Regions from separate parts of the Cupriavidus sp. 291-E7 genome, predicted to be linked through region 2. Evidence: riboswitches for the same ligand, from Rfam matches in the RefSeq annotation. Region 2 holds a riboswitch; each other region holds the start of a gene.
The links. Region 2 has a riboswitch for cobalamin ahead of AC3FLX_RS25195 (TonB-dependent receptor). Riboswitches for the same ligand answer to the same signal wherever they lie in the genome.
Positions count from the first base shown of each region.

Region 1: it holds a riboswitch for cobalamin, as region 2 does, so the genes downstream of both, AC3FLX_RS03595 (TonB-dependent receptor plug domain-containing protein) here and AC3FLX_RS25195 (TonB-dependent receptor) in region 2, are expected to answer to the same signal.
Region 3: it holds a riboswitch for cobalamin, as region 2 does, so the genes downstream of both, AC3FLX_RS21890 (CbtB domain-containing protein) here and AC3FLX_RS25195 (TonB-dependent receptor) in region 2, are expected to answer to the same signal.

Region 1 covers NZ_JBYOJV010000002.1:140,659-148,379, forward strand. The annotation lists gene AC3FLX_RS03560 (enoyl-CoA hydratase/isomerase family protein) at 1-99, shown strand, start outside; gene AC3FLX_RS03565 (malonate--CoA ligase) at 187-1,740, shown strand; gene AC3FLX_RS03570 (SIMPL domain-containing protein) at 1,803-2,501, opposite strand; gene AC3FLX_RS03575 (EVE domain-containing protein) at 2,630-3,103, opposite strand; RNA gene ssrS (6S RNA) at 3,180-3,397, opposite strand; gene AC3FLX_RS03585 (cell division protein ZapA) at 3,716-4,039, opposite strand; gene AC3FLX_RS03590 (hypothetical protein) at 4,036-4,356, opposite strand; cobalamin riboswitch at 4,562-4,869, shown strand; gene AC3FLX_RS03595 (TonB-dependent receptor plug domain-containing protein) at 4,945-6,882, shown strand; gene AC3FLX_RS03600 (FecCD family ABC transporter permease) at 6,886-7,721, shown strand, end outside.
Region 2 covers NZ_JBYOJV010000017.1:9,855-17,575, forward strand. The annotation lists gene AC3FLX_RS25195 (TonB-dependent receptor) at 1-1,722, opposite strand, end outside; cobalamin riboswitch at 1,769-2,017, opposite strand; gene AC3FLX_RS25200 (aldehyde dehydrogenase (NADP(+))) at 2,216-3,805, opposite strand; gene AC3FLX_RS25205 (LysR substrate-binding domain-containing protein) at 3,977-4,975, shown strand; gene AC3FLX_RS25210 (NIPSNAP family protein) at 4,997-5,329, opposite strand; gene AC3FLX_RS25215 (iron-containing alcohol dehydrogenase) at 5,333-6,508, opposite strand; gene AC3FLX_RS25220 (MFS transporter) at 6,767-7,721, shown strand, end outside.
Region 3 covers NZ_JBYOJV010000013.1:32,884-40,604, reverse strand. The annotation lists gene AC3FLX_RS21920 (TIGR03862 family flavoprotein) at 1-337, shown strand, start outside; gene AC3FLX_RS21915 (ABC transporter substrate-binding protein) at 386-1,120, opposite strand; gene AC3FLX_RS21910 (GntR family transcriptional regulator) at 1,140-2,036, opposite strand; gene acnA (aconitate hydratase AcnA) at 2,065-4,692, opposite strand; gene AC3FLX_RS21900 (hypothetical protein) at 4,945-5,364, shown strand; gene AC3FLX_RS21895 (histidine phosphatase family protein) at 5,358-5,933, opposite strand; adenosylcobalamin-variant (AdoCbl-variant) riboswitch at 5,961-6,039, shown strand; gene AC3FLX_RS21890 (CbtB domain-containing protein) at 6,082-6,297, shown strand; gene AC3FLX_RS21885 (CbtA family protein) at 6,310-7,038, shown strand; gene AC3FLX_RS21880 (2OG-Fe(II) oxygenase) at 7,046-7,721, opposite strand, start outside.

The DNA of each region.
Region 1 (7,721 bases), on a different contig from region 2:
GAGCTGGACGCACACTTCGCCTATGCCGGCAGCCGCGACCATGCCGAGGGCGTGGCCGCATTCCTGGCGCACCGGCCTCCGGATTTCACCGGGGAGTAATATGTCGGCCGGCCAGCTATCATGGCCGGCTGCCCGGGCCTTTCGCCTGCCACCCCCTGGGCATGCCATTCCCTTTCGCTCCGTACCATGAACGCCAATCTGTTCGCCCTGTTCGAATCCCGTTTTCCCGAAGATCGCAGCGCCTGCTGCATCGAGACGCATGACGGCCTGTACTACACGTGGGACGACCTGGACCGCGCCACGGCCAAGATCGCCAATCTGCTGACCGCGCTGAAGCTGCCGGCCGGCGCACGGGTGGCCGTGCAGGTCGAGAAATCCCCGGAGGCGCTGTTCCTGTACCTGGCCACGCTGCGTGCGGGCTATGTGTACCTGCCGTTGAACACCGCGTATCAGGAAGCCGAGATCGACTATTTCATCGGCAATGCGGAGCCGTCGGTGGTGGTCTGCAGCAGCGGCAATTTCGGCTGGGTGTCGAAGGTGGCCTTCGCGCACAACACGGCGCACGTATTCACGCTTGATGAGAACCGCTCGGGGTCGCTGCTGCAACGCGCGGCCGTGCAGCCGGACACGTTCGAGACCGTGCAGCGCGCCGATGACGACCTGGCTGCCATTCTCTACACATCGGGCACCACGGGCCGCAGCAAGGGCGCGATGCTGACCCATCGCAACCTTGCGTCGAACGCGCTCACACTGCATGAATACTGGGGCTGGCGCAGCGACGATGTACTGCTGCACATGCTGCCGATCTTCCACGTGCATGGTCTGTTCGTGGCATCGCATGGCGCGTTGCTGGCCGGTGCCAAGATGATCTGGGCGCCGAAGCTGGATATGGGCCAGATCCTGAAATTCATCCCGCGTTGCACGGTGATGATGGGCGTGCCGACGTACTACGTGCGCATGGTGCAGGAGCCGCGCTTCGACAAGGACCTCTGCAAGAACATGCGTCTGTTCGTATCGGGCTCGGCGCCGCTGCTGCTGGAGACGTTCGACGCCTTCCGCGAGCGCACCGGCCATACGATTCTGGAACGCTACGGCATGAGCGAGACCGTGATGCTGGTGTCGAACCCGTACGACGCGGCGCTGGGCGACCGCATCGGCGGCACCGTGGGCATGCCGCTGCCGGGCGTATCGGTACGCGTGATGAATGCCGAAGGCAATGCCTGCGAGCCGGGCGTGATCGGCAACGTCGAGGTCAAGGGTCCGAACGTGTTCAAGGGCTACTGGCGCATGCCCGAGAAGACGGCTGAGGAATTCACCGCCGATGGCTGGTTCAAGACCGGTGACGTGGGCCGTTTCGGTGGCGCCATCGTCAGCCAGGCCGGCGAGCGTAAGGTGCCGGACGATTACCTGACTATCGTGGGCCGCAGCAAGGACCTGATCATTTCGGGCGGCTACAACGTCTACCCGAAGGAGATCGAGAGCTTTATCGACGAGATGCCCGGTGTGGTGGAATCGGCCGTGATCGGCGTGCCCCATGCCGATTTCGGCGAGGCCGTGGTCGCCGTGGTGGTGCGCAAGCCCGGCGCGGATATCGATGAAGCTGGAATGATCGGCACGCTCAAGGGCCGCATCGCCAACTTCAAGGTGCCCAAGCGCGTGCATGTGGTGGACGAACTGCCGCGCAATACGATGGGCAAGGTGCAGAAGAACGTGCTGCGTCAGCAGTTTGCAGGACTGTGATCGCGGTGTTCGCCTGATCTGCTCCGGTCCCCCGTACCCGGGGGATGGGAGCAAACCAGGAATTACTTCGTCATTTGCACCGACCCATTGACCGACACGGTCACCTGGGTCTTGCCGCCTTCCACCGGAATCGGCGCGCCGGCATCGGCCGACATCGCTTTGGCCGCATACATGCGCGGCATCGGCGGCATCACGCCGCCCGATTCATTGAGCGAAACTTCACGGATCGTATAGCTGCTGTAGCCAAACAGTTTCGTGCTGGCTTGCGCCTTGTCGCGGAACGCGGCCACGGCCTGGCTGGCCAGCTTCTGCTCGGCTGCCTCGTGCGCTTCACGCGACAGCGAGAACGAGATGTGCTGCACCTGCATCTGGTTGGCCAGTTCGCCGGCCAGCTTCGACACTGCCGCGAAGTCCTTTGACTTGAGGATGATTTCCGAGCGACCGCGCCACGTGCTGATCTTGCCGTTGCGGTCCGTGTTCGGATGAATCGTGAAGCCGCCCGACTGTGCTTCCACGCCCGATACGCGCTTGGCCTGGGCCAGCGCCGCCTGCGTGCGTGACGACAGTGCATTGGAAATGGCCGACGGCTCGGGACCTTCCTGCTCGGCTGCCAGCGTCAGTTGCACGACATCGGTTGCCACTTCGGTCACGGCCTGTGCCGACAACGACAGCACGCCCGAGGGCTGCGGCATGGTGACGGTCTGGGCAGCGGCAACGGTAGCGACGGTGCCAAGCAGCGAGGCGGCCAACAGTTTCTTCATATTGTTCTCCGATCAAAGTGATGGCTATCAGATGCCAGGCCGCACATTTCGTTCCATGCGGGCCTGCATGAAGGATCTAACGGGCGAGCGGCTTGATCGGGGTTAAAGCTGGTCTGCGATGGCAGAAACTATTTCATCAGCTTTTCGGTGATGTAGCGCCATTCGGCCGGCGTGACCGGCGTGATCGACAGCCGGTTGCCACGACGCAGCACCACCATGTCGGCCAGGGCATCGTGCTCGCGCAGCGCAGGCAACGGGACCAACGCGCTTTTTTTGATGAAGCGCACGTCCACCAGCGACCAGCGCGGCTCGTCCTGCTTCGAAGCCTTGTCGTAGTAGTCGCTCTTGGGGTCGAACTGCGTGGGGTCGGGGTAGGGCTGCGAGCTGACCTCGGCGAGACCTGCAATGCCCGGCTCGGGGCACGACGAGTGGTAGAACAGCACGCCATCGCCAATGCGCATCTGATCGCGCATGAAATTGCGGGCCTGATAGTTGCGCACGCCGGTCCAGGGCAGCGTGCCCTCACGGGCAAGATCGTCGATGCTGGCTTCGTCCGGCTCGGACTTCATCAGCCAGTACTGGCGCGCGCGCTGTTCAGGCATGAATCGATGACAGGTCAGGAGTTGAAATGAAAAAGGCGGTGGTTCATTGAAACCACCGCCTCTTCATCACTTGAAGGGGGTCCCCGCCTCGGCCGCTGGGTCGGCATCCTGAACCCAAGTGAGGTTCAGAGTGGCTGCGGAAGTCGTATTTCGGGTACATCGCCCACTCAGGGAGTCCAAGCTTGGCCCAGACTATGAATGCGGTAACGCGCTCGCCCATACGACATGATCCCGCACCATGCAATGCATATCGGTTCAAGGAGTTTATGACCCTCACGAACCAGGCAGGGAAACTGTCAAACGTCTGACTTTGGCTCCTGTGCGTGCAACACGCTTGGGATGTCAGACGTTTGCCGTTTCAAACTAGGATGGGATGGAAACGGCGGCCAGGCACGATAACCCGACCATCCAACTGCGTCGGTCGCTCGCGCCGCGCAGTGGCTCCACTATACACCGCGACGTGAGTCATACCAAGCCGGACGTGTCGCGTCGTTACATTTTCCACAACACCCCTCACAATGCTGGCCTGTGCGCGGCACCGGCTTCACATGCACGTGATATGTGGCCATCGCCGCGCAATTCAAGTGCCGCCAGCAGGGTCTTTTTTACGGTTCAGCGTGTACCCACGTGCGCGTACTGGCGCAAGGCCTCGTCGGCGCGCTCGTTGAGTTCGCGGATACGCGCTCGGACAGCGTCCACGGGAATCGTGCCATCCTCTTCCTGTTTGCGGCGGATCGCCAGCAGATCGGAGGCAATGCTGATGGCCGCCATCACGGCCACGCGCTCCACGCCCTTGGCCGCCACGCTGCCCTTGAGCTTGTTCATCTTGTCGTCGACCAGTGCCACTGCCTCCAGCAGCGCGGCCTCGTTATCCGGCGAGATCGCAAAGCGATAGGGCTGGCCGGCGATGTTCACTTCCACTTGCTTGTTGCTCATGCATGTTCTCCGGGGGCTTGCTGCGAACCTTCCGACGTGGCGCGCGCACCTTCGCCAAGCAGGTCGAGCTGACGCGCATCGCTGGCCGTGGGCAGCTTGTCCAGGATGGACTGGATGCGCAACTGGGCTTCCTCGATCTTGATATTGAGCAGCTCGCGGTCGGCCGCCATAGCTTCGCGGTCCGCGCGCAACTGGCCCGCCTCGGCCTGCAGGCGGTCGATCTCCGCGCGCAGCCGCTGGTTTTCCGCCGCCAGGGTGTCCGCGTGATGCAGCACGCGTCCAATCTTGGCGGCCAGTTGTTCGAGTTCGTTGAGCATAGTGCCTGTCGTGTCCGGTAGGAGTAAGGGTCAGGTTTCGGGATTCTAGCCGATGCACGCGCCGGGGCTACCGCCAACGCGCCCGGTGAGACTTGTGTGTCGCACGGAAGTTGCACCGATCTGCGGTGAACGGCGCGATTTCGCGTGTCAACCACGGATATCGGCAACTTGATGCGTCGCATTGACGTCAACTTTGAAACTCCCTACACTCGCGCACGTTCCAGGTGCTCGCGGCCCCCTTACGCAGGGGCCGCAGTTCAACGGGAAACAGGGAGCCGGGGTGCCGTTGCCATATTGGAAGTTGGAAGTGACCAATCTGGAGACAAGCGGAGCAGGCCAACCTGTGCTGCCCCCGCAACGGTAAGCGACCGCGAACATGCTTTGAGAAAGCGTGGCTCGCAGGGCTGGCCCAGCGCCACTGATCCGGATCCGTCAGTCATCTGGCGATCCGATCGGGAAGGCGGCCTGCCTGATGTCGTCAGCCCGGATACCGGCCTGAAGAACGCGGGCGTCCGCTCCAACGCGGCACGCCAATTCGCCATATGGTCCGCGGGGGAACGGACCCGGCCGTTCTCATCCATCCTGCTCATGCGTTCCACGCTATCCAGGTCGACTGTCGCGGCAAGGCCGCCGGTTCGGCTATCCGCGCCCGCCATCATGGCGGCCGTCACCGTATTTTCCGCATCCCATGCTCCGGCCTTCGCGCAATCGGCGCCGGCCGAAGACGCGTCCCAGCCACAGTCGCTGGCGCCAGTGGTGGTTACCGCATCGCGCACCGCGCAACGCGTGACCGAGGCGCTGCCGCACACTACCGTGGTGACTCAGGAGGACATCGTCAATTCCCAGGCGCCGGATCTGCGCTCGCTGCTGCGCGGCCAGGCCGGGGTCGAGTTCGCCGTCAACGGCGGCATGGGGGCCAACACGTCGCTGTTCATGCGCGGCGCCAACTCGAACCAGGTGCTGATCCTGATCGATGGCGTGCGCGTTGCCGGTGTGAGCGGCGGCACGGCACAGATTGCCAACATCCTGCCCGATCAGATCGACCATATCGAGGTGGTGCGCGGCAACGTGTCGGCGTTGTACGGTTCGGATGCGATTGGCGGCGTGGTGCAGATCTTCACCAAGAACGGCGTGGGGCAGGCCCCGGCGGCCAATGCGCAGGTCGAGTACGGCAGTAACAACACACGCCAGGGCACGGTGGGCTACGGCGGCCAGATCGGCGATACGTCGTTCAATATCACCGGCTCGATGTTCAAGACCGATGGCTTTTCGTCGATCAACTATAACCAGTGGGCCGCCGCGAACGCCGCCGCGGTCCGGCGTGGCAATGGTCCGAACCCGAACGACAATCCCTACGAGAACAAGAGTGTTTCGGGCCAGGTGCGGCACAAGCTCACGCAGGACTGGGACGCCGGTTTTGCGGCGTACTACTCGAACAGCCAGCTGTCGTATGACAGCACCAGCGGCAAGCCGACTGACAATTTCACGATGGACAGCGAGCTCTACACGCTGTCGGCGTTCGTCAACGGCAAGGTGACATCGGCCTGGACCACGCACTTCAAGATTTCGCAGAGCGAAGACCGCAGCGAGGGCCGCAAGAACGGTCTGTTCGACAGCCTGTTCAGCACGCGCAACCGCCAGTTCAACTGGCAGAACGAATACGCGCTGACGCCCGACCACAAGCTGCTGTTCGGCACCGACTGGCTGCAGCAGACGCTGGCGTCCAGTTCGTACAACGCCCCGTCGCGCAATGTGTTCTCGGTCTATGGCGGCTATGAAGGCCGCATCGGCCAGCACCAGTTGCAGTTGAACGGACGCAACGACCACTATTCCGATTTCGGCAACCAGGGCAGTTTCTTTGCCGGCTACGGCTTCAACGTGACCGAGCAGGTCAAGCTGATCGCCAACGTCAGCAACGCCTTCCGCGCGCCGACGTTCAACGAACTCTATTTCCCCGGCTTCGGCCAGCCGAACCTGCAGCCCGAGCGTGCCAAGTCTGCCGAGGCGGGCGTGCAGGTCGATACCGCCAGTGCCGGCCTGCTGCGCGTGACGGCATTCGAAACGCGCTATGACGATCTGATCGTATCCACGGCGGTGGGCAGTGGCGTGTTTCTGGCGCAGAACGTGAACAAGGCCAAGGTGCAGGGTATCGAGGCATCGTGGCGTGCCACCGTCTGGGGCACCGATCTTGGCGCCAACGTGACCTTCCAGAATCCCGTCGATGAGTCCAGCAACACGCAACTGCTGCGCCGTGCGCGGCGCCATGCGTCGTTCGATGTCGGCCGCAACTTCGGCAACTGGCGTTTCGGCGGGGAATGGTTGATCTCGTCGTCGCGCCTGGACAACAGTGGCCGCACGCTGGGCGGATACGGTATCTTGAACCTCAACGCCCGTTACAACATCGACAAGCAATGGTTCGTGGCCGCCCGGGTGGAAAACTTGTTCGATAAGAACTACATGCTCGCCTTCCCGTACAACACGCAGGGTCGGGCCGGGTTCATCACGTTGGGATGGAGGCAGAAATAACCCATGACTGAGCTGCGGCGCGCGCTGGCCGTATGGACTGTCCTGGCTCTGGCCGGGGTGGCCGTGTTCGCGCTGTCGCTGGCCGCCGGCAGCGTGTCGCTGGACGCCGCGCAGCTCTGGCAGGCGCTGACCGGCGCGGATACGGGCACGGCCGGCGCCATCGTGCGCGAACTGCGCCTGCCGCGCGCGGCGGCGGCGTTCGCATGCGGCGGACTGCTGGCCTTGTCGGGCGCGCTGATGCAGGTGCTGCTGCGCAATCCGCTTGCCGAACCGTACGTGCTGGGTGTGTCCGGTGGCGCGTCCACGGGCGCGCTTCTGGCGATGCTGATGTCGCTGCCGGTGTGGATGGTGCAGACCGGCGCGGCCGGTGGCGCGCTCTGTTCGATGCTGCTGGTGGCCACGCTGGCGCGGCGCGATCTGCTGCATCCGCAGGTCCAGGGCGGGCATCACGAAGCCGGCGCGCGACTGCTGCTCACGGGTGTGATCCTGGCCGCGGGTTGGGGCGCGCTGATCATGTTGATCCTTGCCATCGCCCCGGAGTCGCGCCTGCGCGGCATGCTGTTCTGGCTCACCGGAGACCTTGGTGGCACGGCCAGCTATGGCTGGGCACTGGCGACGCTGATCGCGGCGCTGCTGCTGGCGATGCCGATGGCACGCTCGCTGAACGTGATGCTGCTTGGCGAGACCGTGGCGCAATCGCTGGGCGTGCGCGTGGGCCGCGTGCGGCTGGCCACTTTCCTGATTGCCTCGTTTTCGATTGCCGCCGCGATCACCACAGCCGGTTCGATCGGTTTCGTCGGCCTGGTGGTGCCGCATATGGTGCGGCTGGCGTGGGGCAA
Region 2 (7,721 bases):
CGTATCGCGCGACAGCAGGTTCTTCTTGCGGATCTCGTAGGCCGCGAACGTCCATTCGCCGCGATTGCCCCAGAAGGCCTGTTTCACGCCCACCTCCACCTGCTTGCCGGTGGCCAGGTCGAAATTGCGCTGGGCATCGCTCGTCGTCACCAGCGCGCCGAGCGGATCGGTGGCCGTGGCGTACTGCGCGTAGACCGACAAGCTCGGCGTGAACTGATAGACCGTACCCACGCGCCACGTAGTGTTGGCGAAGGTCTTCTCCCAGCCGGTGTTGGCGATCAGATCGGTACGGTACAGCGTGGCGTGATCGAAACGCACACCGCCAATCACCGACCACTGCGGCGTAAAGGCAATGCGATGCTCGCCGAACAGCGCGTACTGCGTGGTGTTGGTACGCAGGCGCGGCGACGTGACGATGCCCGGCGGGCTGAAGAACAGGCCCGGATCGAAGTTATACGCATTGACCGTGGACGTACCGCCGTACGGCGAGTTGTTCGAATGCGTGAAGTTGATCTTGTTGATATCGAAGCCGACGGTCGTCGCGTTCTCCATCCCGAACAGCTTGCTCTTGACCGTCATGTCCGCGCGGTTGCCCACCTGCTCCTGGTCGTGCAGGATTTCCAGGTAATCGGTACGCCGCACCTGCGAGGTGGCCGGCAGGAACGCGTAGGTCTCGCTGTCGCGCCAGTGCCGGTGGCTGGTCAGGTAGTAGAACTGGTTACGCACCGTGACGCGGTCGTTCGGCGTCCATTCGGCATTCAGGCGCGTCCAGCGGTCGCGATAGCTGATCTGGGCATCGCCGACGTTGTAGTTCTTCTTGCGCAGCGACGTGTCCAGGCTGCCATTGACCAGCGGCGTGCCAAAGTACTGCTGCGGATGTTGCGTGCCGTCGGCATAGGACAGCGTCAGGTTGAAGTCCGGGTTGACGTCCAGCCGCACCGACGCAGACACCATCAGGTTGTTCGAATCGCCCCGCTCGACCCAGCCGGCCGAGCGGTTGTACGCCGTGGCAAAGCGGTACGACAGGTTGTCGTTGACCTTGCCGCCGCTATCGAACGCTACGCGGGCGGTCTTCTCTGTGCCGCCGGTGATCTGCAGTTCGTTCTCGATGGGGCCACGGATCGGCTTTTTCTGCACCACGTTGACCACGCCGCCGATGGCACCTTCGCCATACATCACTGATGCCGGCCCGCGCAGCACTTCGATGCGATCCACCGACCAGGTATCGAACGGGAACGTGACGGTGCCCGAGGCCACGTACATGCGCGTGCCGTCGAGCAGTTGCATGACCGAACCCTGGCCGGAAAAACCGCGCGCCGTCAGCGACGTGCCGCCGTTGCCGGGCGCGGGATTGCCCGTGATGCCGGTAGCGCGTGTCACGGCTTCGCGCACGGACTGATCGCCGCGCGCGCGAATCGTCTCGCCGCTGATCACTTCGACGCTGGCCGGGGTTTCCAGCGGCGTCAGGCCCAGACGGCTGCCGGTGTATTCGGGCTTCGACAGCGCCAGGCCGGGCGGGTCGATCTGGGCGGACTCGCTGACCGTGACGGCCGGCAGGGTCGGATGCTTGGGGTCGGATGCGGATTCCTGTGCCAGTGCACAAGGGATATTGAAACTGGCCACCGTGCCAACGGAAGCGACCAGTGCACGCGAGCGACGCCCACGTGCGTGACGCGACGAGATTTCGGCCGTGCGCGAGCGGCTGGCGGTATGCGCGGACAAGTTGTATTTCATCGTGAAGCCGAGCGACCCCGCCCGGGCAAATGGATAGCGATGATGACAACAGGCCGGTATCCGGGCTTGCAGGCTGGAAGCGTCTGCTTCCGGGACGCCATCGTCTTCCCACGCCAGCGAAGCTTTTGCGCAGTGACTGTCGATCCGACAACCGAGGATCGACATGATGGTTCCCAAACCTGCTTACCGTTGCGGGGGCAGCACAGGCTGGCCGCTAGTGCGCGGCGTTCCTGTTTCCCGTTTAACCCGCGAAATCGCTCGCGGGCACCTGCATCACGTACGGCACGTCAGGGGGACGCACCGCGGGGCGCATTTTACTCGTAACCGTTGGTGACTTGCGCCGTCTGGTGTCAGAAACAACACCATCTGGACACGGAAAAGCGTCAATCCGACGGAATTTGCGTCAGATTTGGCATCTCCAGCACGAAGTGCCGTTCAGGTTCGTGATGCAGGCCATCCTCAAGTCGCGCCGGCTTCACCGCTACGCCACGATCGGGTCGCGCGTGCGCGCGCCATTCACGAGCCGGTCGATGCGGAGCGGATTGGCATTCCGCAGCGCCACCGGTAGCAGCGCGTCGTCCATGTTCTGGAAGCAGACGGGCCGCAGGAAGCGGTCGATGGCCAGCGTGCCCACCGAGGTGCCGCGCGCGTCGGACGTCGCGGGATACGGGCCGCCGTGCACCATCGCATCGCACACCTCGACGCCGGTCGGATAGCCGTTGACCAGCAGCCGCCCCGCCTTGTGCTCCAGCGCCGCAACCAGTGGCGCGGCCTCCGCCAGGTCTTCGGGGTCCGCGATCAGTGTTGCCGTCAACTGCCCCTGCAGCGCGTCGATGGCACGCCGCAGCGCGTCGGCATCTTCGAGCACCACCAGGACCGTGCAAGGTCCGAAAACTTCCCGCTGCAAGCGGCCATCGGGTTGGAACAGTAATGCGGCGTCGGCCTGCCAAAGCTCGGCGGAAGCCTGGCCGGGATGTGCCGGAGCGGCCGCCAGCAAGGCCATACCCTGCGTATCGGCAAACTTCCGCACCCCATCGACGTAGTGCTGCAATCCCGCTGCATTGAGCATCGTCTGCGCGGGCGAGGCGCCGATGGCTGTCTTGAAATGCGCGACAAACGCGTCGAGCGCGGCCGAGCGGATACCCAGGACCAAGCCCGGGTTCGTGCAGAACTGCCCGGCCCCCTGCGTGACCGACGCGGTCAGCTCGGCCGCGATGTCCGCGCCCCGCCGCGCCAGGGCCTGGGGCATCAGAATCAGCGGATTGACGCTGCTCATCTCGGCAAACACGGGGATCGGATGCGGACGGGCCGCGGCCATATCGCAAAGCGCGCGGCCGCCACGCAGCGAACCCGTGAAGCCGACCGCGCGGATCTCGGGATGCTTGACCAGATGCTCGCCAACGCGGTCGCCGAAGATCATGTTGAAGACGCCGCGCGGCATCTCCGTGGCCTCCGCCGCGCGCACCACGATGTCGGCGATCACCGACGCCGTCGCCATGTGACCCATATGGGCCTTGAACACCACCGGGCAGCCGGCCGCCAGCGCCGACGCGGTATCGCCACCGGCCGTGGAGAACGCAAGCGGGAAATTACTGGCGCCGAACACGGCCACCGGTCCGATGCCGATGCGGTATTGCCGCAGGTCGGCGCGCGGCAGCGGCGTACGCTGCGGCATGGCCTGGTCGATGCGCGCACCCAGGAAATCGCCGCGCCGCAGCACGGATGCGAACAGCCGCAACTGGTTGCTCGTGCGTGCGCGCTCCCCCGCAATGCGCGCGGCCGGGAGTCCGGTTTCCTGGCAGACCAGCGCGATGAACGCATCATCGAGCGCGTCGATGCCGTCGGCCACAGCGTCCAGGAAGCGAGCCCGCTGCGCCGGCACCAGCGAACGAAACGCGGGATAAGCCGCCGCCGCGGCGCGCGCGGCCGCGTCCACTTCGCCGGCCGTGGCCTCGTGGAATGCGCCGGGCAGCCGCTCGCCCGTTCCGGCATTCACGCTGTACAGCAAGGTAGAACCGGCGGCACTGCGCGTGCTGCCAATGTATTGTTGACCGGTAAATTGCAACGACATGGGAGTCTCCTGGAGATGGACGCGGTGTGGCCGCGCGTGTCGGGGGACTCTATGCGCAGGCACCGGCGGGCGCCAATGAAAAGGCCTGATTTGCCGATAAGCGGCGGTTATCCGGGCGCCGTGCCGGGATGGGTCGAAGGCGCTATAGTGTCGACTTTTGCACGCTCCGCCATGCACCCCCCGGCACTACCCTCGCTCGCCACCATTGCGTCAAGACTGCGCCTTAAGCAACTGCGCCTGCTGATCGCGCTGGACAATCACGGCTCGCTGCACAAGGCCGCGGACGAGATCGCCATCTCGCAGCCGGGCGCCACCAAGGCTCTGCGCGAGATCGAGGACATCCTGGGCATGTCGCTGTTCGAACGCCAGCCCAAGGGGCTGGTGGCCAACGAACTCGGCCAGTGCGTCACGCGCTACGCGCGCCTGATATACAGCGACCTGGAACACCTGCATGCCGAAATCACGGCCATTGCGCAGGGCCACGGCGGACATCTCGCGGTCGGGGTCATCATGGGCGCCATTCCGCTGCTGACCCGCGCGCTGACCGCATTGCGCGAACAGCAGCCGCATCTGTCCGTCGAGATCATCGAGAACACCAGCGCCGCGCTGCTGCCGCTGCTGGACGAAGGCCGCATCGATTTGGCCCTGTGCCGCTGCGGCGTCAGCCGCAGGCCGGGCGCCTACGACTGCATGGCTCTGGAAATGGAACCCCTCGCGGTAGTGGCGGCGCGCTCGCACCGGCTGGCGGGAGCCTCCGCGTTGACACTGGCGGACCTGGCCGGCCTGCCGTGGATGGCGTATCCGGTCAACACGCCGATGCGCCGCACGCTCGAACGCGAGCTTGGCGACGCGGGCATCGACCTGCCCCGCTATCCGCTGGAAACCGCATCGGCCTTCGCCACGCTGACGATGCTGCAGGACACCCCCGACCTGGTGGCCGTGGTGCCGCGCGCCGTGGCGGAATTCGGCGAGCGGTTCGGGATGCTGGTGCAGCTGCCGGTGCCGATGCGCGCGCTGGACGACCCCTATGGCGTGATCACCCGATCCGGCGCGCACCTGTCGCCGGGCGCGCGCCTGCTGATCGCGTCGCTGCAGGAGCATTGCGTCGAACCGCTGCCGGACGCCACACCGGACGGCAGCGAGAACGACCTCGGGGACGCGCACCCGTAACCGGGCGCGCGGGGCGCCGGCTCAGCGGATCGGTGAGAAATCCGCCGGGCGCAGCAGCTTGGACTCCATCTTGACCAGCATCGGGAAGGCCACCGGCACGAATTTTTCGAGCCAGTCGCGATCCTCGTAGAGCGCATTACGGCGGGCGATCCGGTCGTCCAGGCTTTCATAGGCCCAGATGTGCACCACCTGGTTCAGCTCGCCAATCTCGGTGTACCACCAACCCACCAGCTTGGCGTAGCGGGAGATCACGGGCAAACCCTCCTGCTCGAAGTGCCGCAGGTATTCCTTCATCTTGCCGATCTGGACCGTATAGGTCCGCATTTCGTAGTACATGTTGCTTCTCTGAGTCATGGATTAAGCGAACGCCTCGATGTCACCGCGATGCGCGGCAATGATGATCCGTTCGATGTCGGCGGCGCTGGTCAGACGCGGATTCACCAGCACGTTGCCGCTGCGCATCGAGTCCTTCACCATCTGCGGCAGGTGGGCCAGATCCACGCCAAGCTCGCGGATCGTCGACGGAATGCCGAGCCCACGATTCAGATCGCGGATCAAGGTCACCACGCGTCCGGCCGCGTCCAGATCCGTCAGGCCCGACACCTCGCTGCCCAGCGCCTGCGCGATATCGCGGAAGCGCTCGGGGCTGGCCGGCACGTTGAACGCCACCACATAGGGCAGCAACGCGGCGTTGGCAATGCCGTGCGCGATGTCGAACACGCCGCCCATCGTGTGGGAGATCGCGTGGACGTTCCCCAGCTTCGACTGCGAGAACGCGACACCCGCCAGGAACGATCCCATCAGCATGTCCGCGCGGGCCTGCAGGTCCGCGCCGGCGTAGAACGCCTTGCGCAGGCTGCCCCCGATCATGCGGATCGCATGCAGCGCCAGGGCCTGGCTGATCGAATTGGCCTGCTTCGATACGTAGGACTCGATCGCATGGGTCAGCGCATCCATGCCGGTAGCGGCGGTAATCGCGGGCGGCAGGCGCAGCGTCAGTTCGGGATCGAGGATGGCCAGTTTCGGGAACAGCTTCGGGCTGATGATGACGGTCTTGAACAGCGTTTCCTTGTTGGTGAACACCGTCGATGCGGTGCACTCGCTGCCGGTGCCGGACGTGGTGGGCACCGCGACGATCGGCAACGGCTCGTTCGGGATGCGGTCATAGCCCTCGTAGTCGAGGATCGACCCCGGGTTCGTCGCCATCGCGGCCACGCCCTTGGCCGTGTCGATGCTGCTGCCGCCGCCCACGCCCGCCACGGCCGTGCAGCCGTGCGCCTTCAGGAAGGACACGGCGCGTTCCAGCACCGAGGTATCGGGGTTCGGCGCCACGCCGTCGAACGTCTCGTAGGCCACGCCGGCGTCCCGCAGCGACTGGAAGAAGCCGTCGAGCACGCGGCTGCGCATGAGGCCCTCGTCGGTGACGACGAGCAGCTTGCCGCCGGCATGGGGGCGAATCAGTTCGCCGGCTTGCGCGGCCAGGCCGTTGCCGAACCTGAGCGTTGTGGGAAAGTGATAGAGGAAGGGATGCATGAGGATTCCGTTTCGGTACGTTGTCTCCAGACCGCACGGTACAAAGCGCTACGCCCCCCTGCCTAATGAAAAAGCGTGATGACCCGATAACGGCGGCGCATCGGGCGTCCCGCCTGCCGCGCCCGGCGGCGCTGCCGGCAGGCGCCGGCACCAGCGGTTATCACGCGATCACAACGCGTCATTAGGCAACGCGAGGGCAGCGCTTCTACAGTGCCGGGGCGATTCGCTCGCCCCGACAACCACAACGACGAGACAGCCATGCCATCTCCGCACCCTTCCGCCACTTCCGCGCCTGTCGCACCTGTCGCGCCCGCCCCAAGTACCGGTGCGTCATCGCCGGCCGCCGCGATGCGCCCCACCAACGTGCGCTGGCGCATCTTCCTGATCATGCTGCTGCTGACGGCCATCAACTACATCGACCGCGCGTCGCTGTCGGTAGCCCTGCCGCTGATCGCACCCGAATTCAATCTGACACCCGCCATCGAGGGCCTGATGCTAAGCGCGTTCTTCTGGTCCTATGCGCTGATGCAGATCCCCGCCGGCCTGCTGCTCGACCGCTATCACACGCGGGGCATCATCGCCGCCGCCACCATCGCCTGGGGCGCATTCCAGGCACTGGCCGCGGTCTCGCACAACTGGATCGTGCTGCTGCTCACGCGCATGGGCCTCGGGGTGTCCGAGTCGCCCATCATGCCGTCCGGCGCCAAGCTGATCGGCTCGTGGCTGACGCCGCATGAACGTGGGCGCGGCGCGGTGCTGGTCGATGGTGGTGCGCCGCTGGGCAGCGCCTTTGGCGCCATCATCATCGCCGGGCTGATCGCGTGGCTCGGTTCCTGGCGCATCGCGTTCGTGATTGCCGGCGTGGGCACCATGCTGGCCGGACTGCTGGCCTGGCGCTATATCCGCAACCATCCGTCCGAGCATCCCGACGTCAACGCCGCCGAACTGGATCACATCGTGCGCGGCAACGCCCCGGCCGGCGATGCGCAGGCGCACGCCGCGGTGCCCTTCCGCGAACTGATCCGCGACCGCTCGGTGCTGGCGATGTTTGCCGGCTATAGCTGCATCCTGGCGGTCTTCTACGGCTTGCTGACCTGGATGCCGAGCTACCTGCACAAGGCACACGGCTTCAACATCACCGCAATGGGCGGCGCCACCTTCCTGATCTTCATGTCCGGCTTTGTCGGCGAACTGGTCGGCGGCTACCTGGGCG
Region 3 (7,721 bases), on a different contig from region 2:
GCAGAGCCGGCTGGGCATTACCGGCGTCAAGGCGCGCCTGCTGCGCGAGGTGCTGACGAAGGAGGCGATGCACGACCCCGTGGCACTGGCGACGGCCATCAAGGCGCTGCCGTTGCGGCTCGTTCGTGCGCGGCCGATCGACGAGGTCATCAGCACCGCCGGCGGCATCCGCTTCGAGGCGATGGATGACCGTCTGATGCTGAGCGCGTTGCCGGGCGTGTTCTGCGCGGGAGAGATGCTCGACTGGGAAGCGCCGACCGGCGGCTATTTGCTGACGGCCTGCTTCGCCAGCGGCCGGGCGGCCGGGCTGGGCGCGGCCGGGTATCTGCAGGGCTGACCTGGGCGCGAGCGACGACGGGCAGGGCGCCGCCGCCAGCCCCGATGTTCAGCCTTCCGCCGGCGCCACGTTGGCGCCCTGGATGTTGTGCTTGCGCAGTGCCCCAGCCACCTTGCCCGATGCCTTCATGTCTTCGACGAATGCCGCCAGGTAGGCCGCGGCCGCCTCGCCCCGCGACCTGTTCACGCCCATTGCCTGGCGGATCACCATGAAGCGCTCGCCGAGCAGGCGCAGCCCGCTCATGCCGGCCGTGTCGGCTTCCAGTTGCTGCTTCACGCCAGCGGCAACGTCGAGATTCTCTTCGAGGAAGGTCTTGACCACGGTCTGGGACGAGGGTGCGCGCACGATCTCCGCCTGCTGCAGTTCGCGCGTCAGGAACAGGTCGTAGGCGCTGCCCTTGCCAACCACGACTCGCGTGCCGGCACGGTCGACATCGGCATTGGTGCGCACCGCCGATGCATCGCGCACCATGTAGTAGCCTTCGATCAGCACATACGGTGCCGTGAATGCAATCGTGGTGCCGCGTTTGGGATCGATCGCAAAGAAGCCGATATCGGCTTCCTCGTTCGACACCACGTCGACGGACTTGCCGGCCGTTTCCACCACCACAAGCTCAAGTCCGACACCAAGCCGCTCGGCCAGTGCGGTAGCCAGTTCCACCGAAACACCGCCCGCGCCGCCACCGTCCTTGCGATGGGCCAGCACCGGGTTGCCGAGGTTGATCGATGCACGCAGCACGCCGGTCGGGGCGAAGGCGTCGAGTATCGCCTTGTCAACAGTCATGTCGTTCCTCTCAGTTTCACTACGGTTCCAGAATTTCAGTGATCCTGGCCAGCACGGTCAGCGTGTGGCCCAGGTGTTCGCGCATGGCTTCCGATGCGTCCTGGTTACGGCCGCGCTCCAGCAGGTCCAGCACGTGCAGGTGTTGCCTGGCGTGTTCTTCGTAGCGCGCGCGGTCGCGCATCGACCGGTACGACAGCAGGCGGCGCACGCGGTTGACGCGGCGGATCGCGTCGATAAAAAACGGATTGCCGGACGCCTCGACCAGCGATTCGTGAAAACGCACGCCACGATCGTGCAGTTGATCCGCCGTATCGGTCTCGATGCCGCCTTCCAGCAAGTGGACTTCCGCCGCGCGCAGTTGCGCGAGGGTGCGCGGATCGAGCCGGTAGCCCGGCTCCAGCAATGCGGCCGGTTCCAGCGCCAGCCGCATGCGATACGACTGCAGCAGAGATTCGGGCGTGGTCAGCATCGCCGAAAATTGCCAGCCATAGCCGGGCTTGCGCTCGCCCCAGCCTTCCTGCGCAATGCGCGTGAGCACGGCGTTGAGCTGCGTGGCGGTCAGCCGATAGCGGGTGCGGATGGCCTGTTCGGAGACTTCGGCCGGCAGCGTTCCCTTGAGCAGATCGTCGGCAATCTGGAAGTAGGCGGCGCTCACCACGTCCGGCGCGGACAGCCCGAGTTGCGATGCGAGATCGGTGGCGGACGCGGTCACGGGCTGCGCCAGGAAGAATCCACGGTTTTTCTCGCGCGTGACGATGCCTTTCTCATGCAGCAGCGCCAGCGCTTCATTGACGGGCGTGCGCGATACCCGGAGCTTGTCGGCCAGCATCTGGGCGCGCAGATGCGCGCCCGCCGGCAATTGCTCGTGCTGGATCAATTCGACGATCTGCGTCGCGATGGACCGGTCGTGGCTCATGGTGTCGGGCCCGCTGGCAGTACGGCAGTCACGCATCCGCGATGCCTGCCCTGTGCCGTGCCAGCGTCTTGTGCAAGATGGATGGAATCACGCCCCCGCGTCGCAGCAGCTCGACTTCGAGCCGGGTTTCCACGGCTGCGGTGGCATCGAATGCGTCCACCGATCCGTCCTTGCGCTTGATGCGCACCGGCACCTTGCAGCGCGGCGCCAGCGATTGCGCGTCGGCACCAATGTGGATCGCGTCGCCGGGCTGGATCGCCAGTGTTCGCGGACTCACACCCGCTGGCATGCGCAGCGGCAGGATGCCCATGCCGATCAGGTTGGAACGGTGGATGCGCTCGAAGCTTACCGCAATCACGGCACGGATTCCCAGCAGGCGCTGCCCCTTGGCGGCCCAGTCGCGTGAGGAGCCGGTGCCATAGCGTTCGCCCGCGATCAGGACTACCGATTGGCCATCGTCGTGGTAGCGCCGCGCCACTTCGAAGATCGGTGCGACATCGCCGCTGGGCACATGCACCGTATGCGCGGTGGGCGCATCGGGTTGCAGCAGGTTGACCAGTGTCTTGTTGTAGAACGCGGCGCGCAGCATCACTTCCCAGTTGCCGCGCCGCGAGGCAAACACATTGAGGTCGTCGCGGTCGTCGCCACGGCTGACCAGGAAGTCGGCAACGAAACTGTCTTTCGGAATCGCGCTGGCCGGTGAAATGTGGTCGGTCGTGATGTCGTCGCCAAGCACCAGCAGCGGCCATGCGTCGTATTCGCCAAGTTGCGAATCCTGATCGAGCGCGGCAAACGGCGGGCGCCGCAAGGCCGTCGAGCGGTCGTTCCAGGGGTAGCGCGCCGAATCCGCGGAGGGAAGGGCGGCCCAAACCGGATTTTGCGAAGCCACGGCGAAAGCGCGGGGGTAGTCGGTGGGGTCGGTGCCGGCGGCGAGTACGGCTGCCAGTTCATCGGGCGTAGGCCAGAGATCCTGGAGGAAGACCGGTGTACCGTCGGGCGCGACTTGCACCGGTTCGCGGCTCAGATCGCGCTCGGCGTCGCCGGCCAACGCGAAGGCCACCACCAGCGGCGGCGACATGATGAAGCCGAGATTCAGGTCGGGGTGGATGCGGCCCGGGAAATTGCGGTTGCCCGACAGCATGGCCACCGGCCAGACGGCCCCTGCGGCGGCGGCATCGCGTATCGCCGGTGTGAGCGGCCCGGAGTTGCCGATGCAGGTGGTGCAACCAAAGCCGACGATATCGAAGCCCACGGCCGACAGGTCATCGATCAGGCCGCTGCGCCGTAGATAGCTCGCGGCCGCCGGAGATCCCGGTGCCAGTGACGTCTTGATCCACGGCGCCACGGTCAGGCCCCGCGCGCGGGCCTTGCGGGCGACGATGCCGGCGGCCATCAGCAGCGCAGGGTCGGACGTGTTCGTGCAACTGGTGATGGCGGCAATCGCCACCGGATAGCGTGGCATGCCATCGCGCCGGGCTTGCACCGCGAACGGGAAGCTTGCGAGCGCGGCGGCCGTATCGCTATAGGGCAGCAGATCCTGTGGGCGGCGCGGGCCGGCCACGTGCATGCCGATGGTGGGCAGATCGATCTCGATCGTGCGCGTGTAGCGCGGCGTATTGTCGGGATCGAACCAGAGGCCCGCAAGGCGCGCGTAGGCACCGGCGCGCGCAACGTGGTCCGCGCTGCGCCCCGTGGCGCGCAGGTAGGCGAGTGTCTGTTCGTCGATGGGAAAGAAGCCGGTGGTCGCGCCGTACTCCGGTGCCATGTTGGCCACGACGCAACGGTCGCCCGCCGTCAGTGTGGCCACGCCAGGGCCGAAGAACTCGACGAATTCGCCCGACACGCCGATGGCGCGCAGCCGCTGCGTGACGGTCAGCGCCAGGTCCGTGGCCAGCACGCCCGGCCGCAGCGCACCGGTCAGATGCACGCCGACGACATCGGGAATCCGCTGCATCACCGGCATGCCGAACATCACGGTCTGCGCTTCGAGTCCGCCCACACCCCAGCCGAGCACGCCAATGCCGTTGATCATCGGCGTATGGCTGTCGGTGCCGATCAACGTGTCGGGCACGGCCCACGGCGCGCCGTCGCGCTGCTGCGTGGTGACGACCGTGGCCAGTTGCTCCAGGTTGATCGTATGCATGATGCCGGTGCCCGGCGGGTGGATGCGCACGCCTTTGAGCGCCTTCGATGCCCAGCGCAGAAAGCTGTAGCGCTCGGCATTGCGCTGGGCTTCGATGCGAAGGTTCTGCGAGGCTGCGTCGGGCTGTGCGAATGCCTCGACGGCCAGCGAGTGATCGACCGACGAGTCGACGGGAAGCACCGGATTGAGCGCGTCGGGGTCCGCGCCCGCTTCGGCCAGGGCATCGCGCATGGCCGCGATATCGACCAGCGCCGGGGTGCTCGTGGTGTCGTGCATCAGCACGCGGCCAGGTTGGAACGCAATTTCCGATTCGCTCGTGCCGGTATCGAGCCATGCCACGACGGCCGCGATGGCTTGCGCGCGCTCGTCGCCTTCCAGGTTGCGTGCGGCGTTTTCCAGCAGCAGGCGCAGCACGACCGGCAATCGCGCCAGTGACGCGCCAAGCATTCCGGGTAGATCCAAATAGCGATAAGTGATGTCGCCAGCGCAGAACTGGCCTTCCGATGGAGTCATGTCGCAGGCGGGAGCGATTTGTGGTGACCTGCATTTTGCATATGTATCTGTAAAAATGCAAAAGAAGCGTGAAACCTGCCGTGAGTCTTGCTCCCGGATGCCCTGGCGCGATGGCCCGACCGGTCCGCCCCGTTTGGAGCGCAGCCAAGCCCCAGCCTCGGAATGCCGGTCACCTTGCCCTTTTGGCCAATGGAGCGGGGAGGGAGCGGAAGCTAGCATCGGATCGACTGTATCTTCCGCACAGGAGACGCCATGACCCAGTCCATGCGCCTTGTCACCCCGTTGTGCCTTGCCGCCGTATTGCTGACCGCCTGCAATACGGCGCCGATTCCACCGGGCAAGACCGTGCCGATCCAGGCGGCGCTCGACTCGATTACCAGTGACATGTGCGCATTCCAGCAGCGGTTCGCGCAGTCGCCGCAGGGCAAGGCCGTGGGCGTGGACGCCTATACCGTCGAGCTGGTGTTGACCGTCGATGCGGCAAAGCAGCCGCCGGTGTCGGTCGCGCCCGATATCGCATTCATGCCGACGGTCACCTACGGCAATACGCTGATGATGGCCAAGGACAGCCGGCTGGTTGTCACTTTCCGGAATACCGGGCAGGGCGGTGCAACCCAGTGTCCGCCGCCGCCAGCGGCGCCACTGGCTCCGCCGTCCGCGCCGCCTCAGTAGCGCGAGAGCGGCACCGCGACGGCCGACACGCGCCACTTGCCGGACTGGCTTGACAGCATCGTCAGCGTCAGCGGCGCAATGTCCAGCTGCATCGCCGCCTGAGCCGGGGCGCCCAGGACGTGCACGACGATGGCCCGGATCACGCTGGCATGGGTCACGGCCAGTGCATGCCCTGGCGCGCGGCGCGCCAGCCATTGCCCGGCCCGCCCGATGACGGCCTGCTGCGATTCGCCGCCGTGCGCGTCCATGCCGGGATCGGCGAGCCAGGCGGCAATCCCGTCTGGCTCCGTCGCGGCGAGCGCCTTCAGCGATAGCCCCGACCACCGGCCGTAATCGACCTCGCGCAAGGCATCGTCGATGGCCGCGTCAAAACCCAGCGCCTGTGCGGTGGCGCGTGCGCAGGCCATCGGACTTGTCAACACGTGGTCCCATTTGCCGAGCGGACGTGCGATATCGAGCGCGGCCAGTTGCGCGGCGTCGGCGGCTTCCAGCGGATCATCGGCCGGAAACCGGCCGGCGCGGATGGCGGCGGTCGCGGGTACGCAGAGCAGGGAGATGCGGGTTGTCATGCGGTTGGCCTTGGAGTCGTCTAGAATGCACGGATTCCGAGGAGGGGAAGCCGGTGAGATTCCGGCACGGTCGCGCCACTGTGAAAGTCAGACCTTCTCTTCGAGCCACGATCCATGACAGGACGCGTCATCCTCAAGGAGAAATCTCATGCACGCAAGTGCCATTGCCTCGCCGGCCGCCATCGCGCCGGTTTCGATCCCCGTCCGCGAACTGCTGCCCTGGGCTATTTTTGGCGGCATGCTGCTGCTTCTGGCCATCTACTTCGTTGGTGTGGAAGAAGGCGCCGCCGCCATCTTCAATACCATGTACGTGCATGAGTTCGTGCACGACGGCCGCCACCTGCTTGGTTTTCCCTGCCACTGAGGAAATCCGTCAATGGTAAGAAGTCTGCTGGTCCGCGGCATGCTCACGGGCTTTCTGGCCAGCTTGCTGGCCTTTGGTTTTGCGCGCGTGGTCGGTGAGCCGCAGGTGGAAGGCGCCATTGCATTCGAAGAGCAGGCGGCCCATGCGATGGGCGGCAGCCATGCGCACGAAATGCCTGAACTGGTCAGCCGCGATGTACAGGCCGGGGCTGGGCTGTTCGTCGGCGTCGCCGTATTTGGCAGCGCGCTGGGCGGGCTGTTCTCGCTGGTCTTTGCCTTTGTCTACGGCCGCATTGGTGCGTTGGGCGCGCGGACGACCTCCGTGCTGCTGGCGCTGCTCGGCTATGTGGCAATCGTGCTGGTGCCGTTTCTCAAATATCCGCCCAATCCGCCGGCGGTGGGCGACCCATCGACGATCGGGCTTCGTACCGCGCTGTTCTTCACGATGATCGGTGTGTCGCTGGCGGCGATGGCAGTGGCCGTCGTGGCGGCGCGCAGGGTTTTCGCCAGCCGCGATGCGTGGACGATGTGGGTCGGTACCGGTGCGATCTTTGTTGTGCTGACCGTGATCGTGCATGCGCTGCTGCCCGAGATCAACGAGGTGCCCGACCATTTTCCCGCCACGCTGCTCTGGCAGTATCGTGTGGCGGCGTTCGGCATGCAGGCGGTGCTGTGGGCCGCGCTCGGGCTGATCTTTGCGCGGCTGGTTCAACCGCTGATGGTGCCGCGCTCGGCGCGCTAGGCGTCCGTCACATCATTGCGCTCCGCGCATCTTCGGCAGCGGACACGAAGCGCCGCTGCCGCATCCACTTCGTCGCCACCCATTTCTCTCCGCGCAGCACTTCGGCGGCGGCATGCAATGTGCGTCCGTCAAGCTGGCCGCCGTCGTCGCAATACTCGAAGTACAGCGCATTGCCCTTGCGCGGCACGACCGACAGGCCGATTTCGGGGAAGACCGTCTCGCCGCCCTCGGCCACGTCGTTCAGGTAGATCACCATCGTGCTGACGCGCTGGCCGCTGCGCGCGATCGATGCCCGGTTGGCGGCGTTGTCCGGCATCAGGAAATCGAAATGCGGGCGGCTCTGCGCGCCGCGTGTGTAGTGCAGTACCTGCAGGCCTTCGCCGTTTTCCACCGGCATCCGCATCAGCGCCGATACACGCGCGTCGATCGTCGCCAGTAGCGGCGTTTCCGCAAGACGGAAGAACATGCCCTGGCTGCTGCGGTCCCGACTGACCACGTGCTCGCCGGTGCGTGGATCGACGATGGTCGATGCGGCAAGTCGTGGGCGCGCCGCCGCCATCAGCGCATCGCATTCGGCGTGACTCAATACCGCTTCCAGCACGGCTACCACCGGCTTTTCGGTGCGCGTGATGACGTGCACCGCGCGGTCGCCGCCATCCAGTACCGATCCGCGCGGCAACCGC